One region of the Salmonella bongori NCTC 12419 genome, then DNA from elsewhere that is predicted to be linked to it. Evidence: predicted binding sites of a transcription regulator. Region 1 holds the regulator's gene; each other region holds the start of a gene.
The links. Region 1 encodes CRP, which controls carbon source genes, mostly activating them, when cyclic AMP is high. Its sites were predicted from a motif close to ATGTGANNNNNNTCACAT; they were not measured.
Positions count from the first base shown of each region.

Region 2: garD (galactarate dehydratase) is a predicted target of CRP. The motif match lies at 1,523-1,540, and genes of this name have one in related genera.
Region 3: udp (uridine phosphorylase) is a predicted target of CRP. The motif match lies at 2,141-2,158, and genes of this name have one in related genera.

Region 1 covers NC_015761.1:3,344,966-3,348,134, reverse strand. The annotation lists gene SBG_RS15970 (YccS/YhfK family putative transporter) at 1-861, opposite strand, end outside; gene crp (cAMP-activated global transcriptional regulator CRP) at 910-1,542, opposite strand; gene SBG_RS15960 (OsmC family protein) at 1,848-2,252, shown strand; gene SBG_RS15955 (phosphoribulokinase) at 2,296-3,165, opposite strand.
Region 2 covers NC_015761.1:3,159,912-3,163,080, reverse strand. The annotation lists gene garD (galactarate dehydratase) at 1-1,402, opposite strand, end outside; gene garL (2-dehydro-3-deoxyglucarate aldolase) at 1,918-2,688, shown strand; gene garR (2-hydroxy-3-oxopropionate reductase) at 2,714-3,169, shown strand, end outside.
Region 3 covers NC_015761.1:3,855,544-3,858,712, reverse strand. The annotation lists gene rmuC (DNA recombination protein RmuC) at 1-1,114, opposite strand, end outside; gene udp (uridine phosphorylase) at 1,255-2,016, opposite strand; gene SBG_RS18235 (dienelactone hydrolase family protein) at 2,275-3,087, shown strand; gene SBG_RS23580 (hypothetical protein) at 3,084-3,169, opposite strand, start outside.

The DNA of each region.
Region 1 (3,169 bases):
GCGATGATAAAGGATGTCATCAGCCAGCACACGCAGGCGGGCGGCGACCGTTTGCGCATTCCAGCGAATGACCTCTTCTGCATGGCTACGTTCTACCAGTTTCTGCACCTCCTCCGGTTGATGCAGGCTGACGGAAATGTGTTCCTGCAAATCCATTGCTTCCTGAAAAGCCCGCAACAGGCGCTTGTAATCGTGATTATTGTGCGCCGAAAGCATATGCATTTGTTGGTAACACTGAGTAATCAGATCCACCGCTTTTTGCTGGCGAACCAGCAAGGGAGGTAGCGCTTTTTCCGGGTCAATATGTTGGGTAAGCAGGCTATATTTTGCTTCGCAGTAATCGGCCAGTTCACGATATAACAAACTTAACGACTCGCGTAGCGGCTGTTCGCGCCATAGCCAGAACCACAACCAGTTAAATACGCCATACCATAACGTGCCCAGCGCATAAATAAGCAACGGCTCCCAGACCGGCATGTATCCAGCAAGGCTCAGGGTAAAGATGGCGGCAATCAGTGATGCTGGCAGTAGCCGCGCATGAAGCGGACTAATTTCCGCCGTCACGCCAAGTACCAGCGTGAGCCCGGTCAGAATCAATGGCAGGGGGACAGACTCCGCCAGCAAGAGCTGTGTTGCCAGACTGCATCCGGCGAACAGCGACGCGCCAATAATCAGACGCTTAAAAAAGCGTTTGTGCGGTGTATCCAGGCCTGCAATATTGCAGCAGGCGGGAACAAGAGAAAAGAGTAATCCCAGGTGCAACTGGCCGATTAATAAACCGACAGCCACAGGCAGGCACAGCACCAGCGTTTGCCGTAGTGCGTAATTAATCTCTGGGTGATAAATCAGTCTTCGCCACATCGATGCAAACAAAAATGGCGCATGGTAACACGCGCCATTCTGACGGAATTAACGGGTACCGTAGACGACGATGGTCTTGCCATGTGCGGAGATCAGGTTTTGATCTTCCAGCATCTTCAAAATACGGCCAACGGTTTCGCGGGAACAGCCGACGATCTGACCAATTTCCTGACGGGTGATTTTGATCTGCATCCCGTCCGGGTGCGTCATGGCATCGGGCTGTTTCGCCAGATTCAGCAGCGTCTGCGCGATCCGCCCTGTGACATCGAGGAAGGCGAGGTTACCTACTTTTTCTGAGGTGACTTGTAAGCGACGAGCCATCTGGGAAGAGAGGCGCATCAGAATATCCGGGTTTACCTGGATTAATTGGCGAAATTTTTTGTAGGAAATTTCAGCGACTTCACATGCGGTTTTTGCACGTACCCAGGCGCTGCGTTCCTGGCCTTCTTCAAACAGGCCCAATTCACCAATAAAATCACCCTGATTCAGATAAGAAAGAATCATTTCTTTCCCTTCCTCATCTTTGATCAGCACTGCCACGGAGCCTTTAACGATGTAGTACAGCGTTTCTGCTTTTTCACCCTGGTGAATCAGCGTGCTCTTTGACGGGTACTTATGAATGTGGCAATGAGACAAGAACCATTCAAGAGTCGGGTCTGTTTGCGGTTTGCCAAGCACCATGCGCGGTTATCCTCTGTTATAAGCTGTCTCCAGAGCCAGAAAAGGCACTGTCTCTGGGGTTGCAAAAATATGCTTCCCGCTACCTGGGAAGAGGGCTACGAAAATAGACTGTAGCCTGTAATGTGATGTCCTCTGCATACATGCAGTACGTCAATGTATTACTGTAGCATCTTGTCTGTTTTAGCATAGCTTTCGCCGTGTGTCTCCTGGTGTCTCGCTTCAGCATGACCCAGGTCGCCTTCCATTGCGAGTTTTGTCGTATGCGCGTAATCTTTCAGGAAAATTGAAACATTGGAGTTACGAATATGCAAGCGCGTGTAAAGTGGGTTGAAGGACTAACTTTCCTTGGTGAGTCCTCCTCCGGCCACCAGATTTTAATGGATGGTAACTCCGGTGACAAAGCGCCGAGTCCGATGGAGATGGTCTTGATGGCGGCAGGCGGATGTAGCGCTATTGATGTCGTATCGATCCTGCAGAAGGGCCGTCAGGATGTCACCAACTGCGAAGTGAAGCTGACCTCTGAGCGCCGGGAAGAGGCGCCGAGGCTGTTCACGCATATTAATTTGCATTTCATCGTTACCGGCCGCTCGCTGAAAGAGGCTGCCGTTGCCCGTGCGGTCGATCTTTCCGCCGAAAAATACTGCTCGGTGGCGCTGATGCTGGAAAAAGCAGTCAATATTACCCATTCTTATGAAGTGATTGCGGCGTAATTATCGTTGCCGGATGGCGTTGCGCATCCGGCAAAAACTGACTTTATTCGATTTTTTTGCCTTCCATTAAGCGCTGCACCAGCGGCAACATAATCAGCTCCATCGCCAGTCCCATTTTGCCGCCCGGCACCACTAAGGTATTAATATGAGAAATGAACGAGCCCTGGAGCATCGCCAGCAGCCAGGGGAAATCGATCCCTTCCAGATTACGGAAATGAATCACCACAAAACTTTCATCCAGCGATGGAATGCCTTTTGCGGAGAACGGATTTGACGTGTCGACGGTCGGTACGCGCTGAAAGTTAATATGGGTACGTGAAAACTGCGGCGTAATGTAATTGATGTAGTCGTCCATGGATCGAACCACGGAATCCATCACCGCCTCACGAGAGTGCCCGCGCTCGCTGGTGTCGCGAATCAATTTTTGAATCCACTCCAGGTTGACAATAGGTACTACGCCAACCAGGAGATCAACATGACATGCGACATCATGCTGCGGGGTCACGACGCCGCCGTGCAACCCTTCATAAAACAGGACATCGGTAGGTTCAGGAAGCGGCTGCCAGGGCGTAAACGTGCCGGGAACCTGGTTCCACGGTACGGCTTCATCATAGGTATGCAGGTATTTACGTGACTGGCCTTTTCCCGTCTGCCCGTACTCAATGAAGGTGCGTTCCAGCAGGCTGAAATCATTGGCTTCAGGCCCGAAATAGCTGATATGCCGTCCGGCGTCACGCGCTTTGCGGATCGCCATGTCCATTTCCGGGCGGGTGTAACGATGAAAACTGTCGCCTTCCACCTCGGCGGCATGCAGATTTAACTGCGCGAAAATTTTACGAAACGCGAGGCTGGTGGTGGTGGTCCCCGCGCCGCTTGACCCTGTTACTGCGATCACCGGATGTTTGGCAGACATGGTA
Region 2 (3,169 bases), 190 kb from region 1:
TTAAGTCATACCAGCGGTTCGCCAGCGCGGTACGCGTCGCCATTTTAATGACCGGCACCGCCATTAGCCCGTACGGCGTACCGCGCCCGGTGGTGAACACCTGCACGGTGATACCGGAGGCAACCTGCTGCGTGCCACAAACAAAATCGCTGGCAGGTGTTGCCGCGTAAATCAGTCCGCGTTTGGTCGGTCGTTGGCCTGGCGACAGCACTTCCACAATGGCGCTTTTGCCGGATTTGGCGATCGAACCCAGCGCTTTTTCCACCACATTTGCCAGGCCGCCTTTTTTGTTGCCAGGGGACGGGTTAGCGCTGCGATCGGTTTTCCCCATATCAAGGTAGTTATCGTACCAGGCCATCTCTTCCAGCAGGCGCTTGCCCACCTCTTCGTTAACGGCGCGAGGCGTCAGCAGATGGATGGCGTCGCGTACCTCGGTGACTTCCGAGAACATGACTGTCGCGCCGCAGCGTACCAGTAGATCTGAAGCGTAGCCTACCGCCGGGTTGGCTGTGACGCCAGAAAATGCGTCGCTGCCGCCGCACTGCATCCCGACCACCAGTTCGGAGGCCGGACAGGTTTCACGCTGACGCTGATTGAGTGTCGCCAGGTGACGTTCGGCAACCCGCAAAATATCATCGACCATTGCTTTAAAGCCGACATGCTGCTCGTCCTGTAGACGCACAATGCTGGCGTTTTCAAGAGGAATAGCCGGGATATCATCAGTACCCTCCAGTAGTCGCTCCGGCTGAAGTTTCTCGCAGCCGAGGCCAATCACCATGACTTCACCGCCAAAATTGGGGTTGAGCGCAATATTATGGATCGTGCGAATTGGCACCACCGCCGCCGGCGCGTTGATGGCCACGCCACAGCCGTACAGATGGTTCAATCCCACGACGCCATTCACATTCGGGTATTTGGGCAGCAGATCGCGCTCTATCACTTTCACCACATAATCGACCACGCCCGCCACACAGTGTACGCTGGTAGTAATGCCAAGCAGATTTTTGGTGCCCACGCTGCCATCGGCGTTACGATAGCCCTCAAACGTGTAGCCTTCCAGCGGCGGCAGTGCTTCAGGGACTTTGGTTGCCAGCGGCAGTGTATTTAGCGGCGGCGCTTTTGGTAGTTCAACCAGTGATTCGTCGATCCAGCTTCCACATGAGATGTCGCGTACCGCATAGCCGATCACTTCGCCGTAACGAATGATTTCGCCATGAGCGGGGATAGTTTTCAGGGCGACTTTATGACCTTGCGGAATATGCTCGATCAGTTCCAGTCCGTCCGGGAAACATGTTCCAGCTTTTAGACCATTGTCATTAACAATAATGGCGACATTATCAGTTTCGTGTACTTTTATATAAAACGCCGATGGGGATTTCTGGCGAATTTCGATGTTGGCCATGTTCAGCATTCTCCAGCCTGGATGATAAAAATTATCTATTTTGGTTATGATTAAAACGCGAAAGCGATATATAAAAATTACTCATAATGAAATAAGAATGGCAGGAGTATAAAAATAAGAATGTGATCCAGATCACCACAGATCATGAAACTTTTGGTGCGAGGCAGACAAAGCGTAAATATGTGCATCAGCGCCCAGTGTCATGGGCGAATGCTTAAAAATAAGCGCTGAATTTCGTCTTCTTAATGAGCATTTGCACAATGATTATCCGCGTCATGCTGTTTATACTAAATAGCAAATTACGTATATCTGGCGAGTTATTTAAAAGTACCAGGATAATAATAAAAAGTGCCAATGTTTTGGTGAAATATTATGACGCAATGTGTGGTTATCGCCATGGAAATAAAATGCGAAACTCCGTACTGAGTTTGAAATGACCATTTATGGTCGCCGCTATAAGTAGTGGCGGCGGCAACATATCCAGATAATTAAAGAAATAAGCGAAGGTATAATCGATGAATAACGCTATTTTCCCAAATAAGTTTAAAGCTGCGCTGGCGGCTCAGCAGGTACAGATTGGCTGCTGGTCTGCGCTGGCCAGCCCAATCACCACCGAAGTGCTCGGTCTGGCGGGATTCGACTGGCTGGTGCTGGATGGCGAACATGCGCCGAACGATGTAACCACTTTAATTCCGCAGTTATTGGCATTGAAAGGCAGTGCCAGCGCGCCTGTGGTACGTGTGCCGACTAACGAACCGGTCATTATCAAACGGATGCTGGATATCGGTTTTTATAACTTCCTGATCCCCTTTGTTGAAACGCAAGAGGAGGCGGTTCGCGCCGTCGCCTCTACGCGTTACCCGCCGGAAGGCATTCGCGGCGTTTCCGTTTCTCACCGCGCCAACATGTTCGGCACGGTGCCTGATTATTTTGCGCAGTCGAACAAAAACATCACCATTATTGTTCAAATCGAAAGCCAGCTGGGAGTCGATAACGTTGATGCCATCGCTGCAACAGAAGGCGTTGACGGTATTTTCGTCGGCCCCAGCGATCTGGCCGCCGCGCTGGGTCATCTCGGCAATGCTTCTCACCCTGAGGTGCAGCAGACGATTCAACATATTTTCTCCCGCGCCAAAGCACACGGTAAACCGTGCGGCATTCTGGCGCCGGTAGAGGCGGATGCCCGTCGTTATCTGGAATGGGGCGCGACCTTTGTCGCCGTCGGCAGCGATTTAGGCGTCTTCCGTGCCGGCACGCAGAAACTTGCCGACGCTTTTAAAAAATAATTCTGGTATGAAAAGAGAGCACGTTATGACGATGAAAGTTGGCTTTATTGGCTTAGGCATCATGGGGAAGCCCATGAGCAAAAACTTACTGAAAGCTGGATACTCATTGGTGGTGTCTGACCGTAATCCTGACGCGATTGCTGATGTCATCGCTGCAGGCGCAGAAACAGCCTCTACGGCGAAGGCAATCGCGGAACAGTGCGACGTCATCATTACGATGCTGCCTAACTCTCCGCACGTGAAAGAGGTTGCGCTGGGCGAGAACGGCATCATCAAAGGCGCTAAGCCGGGAACAGTGTTGATTGATATGAGCTCTATCGCGCCGCTGGCGAGCCGTGAGATTAGCGATGCCCTGAAAGCAAAAGGCATTGCGATGCTGGATGCCCCGGTCAGCGGCGGAGAACCTAAAGCCATTGATGGCACTCTGTCCGTCATGGTCGGCGGCGACAAAACGATTTTCGACAAATACTACGATCTGATG
Region 3 (3,169 bases), 510 kb from region 1:
TGTGCTGCGCATTACGGCTTTGGTGCTCATAACGCCACAAATTGGCGATCGTCCGTAATGCCACCAGCAGCGTCGTAGGGCTTACCAGCATAATGTTATTTTTTAACGCCTCAGTTATCAGTTCAGGCTGTTTATCCAACGCCAGCAGGAAAGCGGGCTCTACCGGGATAAACATCAGCACATAATCAAGCGAGCGAAGTCCGGGAAGCCGCTGATAATCTTTACGCCCCAGTAAACGAATGTGATTGCGCACCGAGGCGATATGTTCTTGTACGGCTATCTCGCGCGTATAGTCGTCATCAGCATTAAAATAACGCTCATAGGAAACCAGTGTCATTTTAGCGTCGATGACCACATCTTTGCCCTGCGGCAGGCGGACGATGACATCCGGCTGCATCCGCGAGCGCGCATCGTTCTCAATACTGACCTGGGTTTCGTATTCGTGGCCTTCACGCAGTCCGGATGCCTCCAGCACCCGCGCCAGCACGACTTCGCCCCAGTTTCCCTGCGCTTTATTGTCCCCTTTCAGGGCGCGAGTCAGGTTGATCGCTTCCTGCGCCATCTGCGCATTAAGCTGCTGCAGGTTACGAATTTCATGCGCCAGCGTATGCCGCTCCTGCGCTTCCTTGCCGAAGCTCTCCTGAACCTGACGTCGAAAACCGTCCAGTTGCTCACGCAGCGGCGTCAGCAGGCTATTCAGGCTTTGTCGGTTTTGTTCGTCTACACGACGATTACTGTGTTCAAAGATACGGTTCGCCAGATTCTCAAACTGCTCGCTTAAACGCTGTTCGCTGTTGATCATCTGACGAATTTTGTCTTCCGCGTGTTGTTGAGTCGCTTCCAGACGGGTCGTGACTTCACGTAGATCAGCTTCCAGAGAGGTATTAATACTGTGCAGGCTACGCAGTTCGTTATTAAGTAACTCGCATTCACTGCGCCAGTGCGCTTCTTGCGCTAATTGCTGCCGGGCCGCGCTAAGTTCGATATCCAGCTCACGCCGTTCTTCGATAAGATCGGCGCGGATTTGATCGGCGTGCGCTTTCGTCGCCAGCCAGCCAATCACCGCCCCAGCCGCCAGCGCCACGACAACGCTTATCATAAGAGTCATATCCACAACACCTCTCCTGGAACCACACTATCCTGCACAAAATAGAATTGTGCTGTATAAACGTCCAGTTTAAAAGGAATTTCCTGCGAGGCGCCACGCAAAAAGAAAAGGCCGAACGCGTCGGCCTTTGCAAAAAGAGAGGAGAATTACAGCAGACGACGGGCCGCTTCCACGACAATTTTCACCGCGTGGCTTTCAGTTTGTTTCATCGTTTCCGCATTCGGAATCTCTTGTTGGGTACGGTTGACGATAACGCCCGCCACCATACCTGCGCGTAAACCCTGGCTTGCGCACATGGTTAACAGCGTAGCGGATTCCATTTCGTAGTTCATTACGCCCATCGCCTGCCACTCTTCCATAGAACCTTTGAAGCGGCGAACAACGCGGCCAGAATAGGTGTCGTAACGTTCCTGACCCGGATAGAAAGTGTCGGAAGAGGCGGTTACGCCAACGTGAGTCGTGGCGCCAATCGATTTCGCCGCTTCAACCAGCGCAGTGGTGCAGGCAAAGTCGGCAACCGCCGGGAATTCCATCGGCGCAAAATGCAGGCTCGCCCCATCCAGACGTACGGATGCGGTCGTTACCAGAACGTCGCCGACATTGATGTGCGGCTGAATGGCGCCCGTGGTGCCGATACGCAAGAAGGTACGAATACCCAGTTGCGCCAGTTCTTCCACAGCGATAGAGGTAGACGGGCCGCCGATGCCGGTAGAGCAAACGATAACTGCTTTGCCATCCAGCTCAGCGCGCCAGGAGGTGAATTCGCGGTGAGATGCCAGCTTAACCGGCTTATCCATCAGCGCGGCGATCTTTTCCACACGCTCAGGATCGCCAGGGACGATGGCGAGCTGGGCCCCTTGTAAATCGTTTTTGGTGAGGCCGAGATGAAAAACATCAGACTTGGACATATAAAACTCCTCTGTGAATCGGGTTTGTCAGAAGAAGCAAAAAGACACTTTACCTAAGGCATAAAGATATTTTCGTGACAACCATCACTATGGCGTAAAACAATTGCACTCGCTTACCATTAAAAAGTGATGTACATCACAATAAATAATCAATATCGCCAACCATTGCACAAAAGATAGCCGCTTTAAGGCAATGTGGTTTGTTACACACTGTCTATAGTTAATATTGCGCTATTTTTTAAGGGTACGGAGAATACCATGACAACGACACATCCATCCGGCTTTGCACCTGCAGCCACCCCGCTGGCTCCTACGGCAATCCATACCCCCGATGACGCCATTAGCGCGGGAATAACGTCAATTCCGTCCCAGGGGGACGACATGCCAGCGTATTACGCCAGACCAAAAGCGAATGACGGCGCGCTGCCTGTGGTTATGGTGGTACAGGAAATTTTTGGTGTACACGAACATATTCGCGATATCTGCCGGCGACTGGCGTTGGAAGGTTATCTCGCCATCGCGCCGGAACTCTATTTCCGGGAAGGCGACCCCAATGATTTCGCCGATATTCCGACATTATTAAGCGGTCTGGTCGCTAAGGTACCGGATTCGCAAGTTCTTGCTGATCTGGATCACGTCGCCAGTTGGGCTTCGCGTAACGGCGGCGATGTACATCGGTTGATGATCACCGGTTTCTGCTGGGGGGGCCGGATTACCTGGCTATATGCCGCGCACAATCCACAGTTAAAAGCCGCGGTAGCGTGGTACGGTAAGCTGATGGGCGATACCTCGCTCAACTCGCCGAAACACCCTGTTGATATTGCGACCGATCTTAACGCGCCGGTGCTGGGCTTATACGGCGGGCAGGATACCAGTATTCCGCAGGAAAGTGTGGAAACCATGCGCCAGGCGTTACGCGCCGCGAATGCGAAAGCAGAAATTGTGGTCTATCCGGATGCCGGACATGCGTTCAATGCCGACTATCGTCCGGGCTACCATGAAGCTGCGGCGAAAGACGGCTGGCAAAGAATGCTGGAATGGTTCGCGCAATACGGAGGAAAAAAAAGCTAACCACCGCGCGTTACCATACTTGTTGGGTCTACAACGCCCAGGTCGTGTAGACCCAATAAACCGTGATAGCAGCGACAGTTAT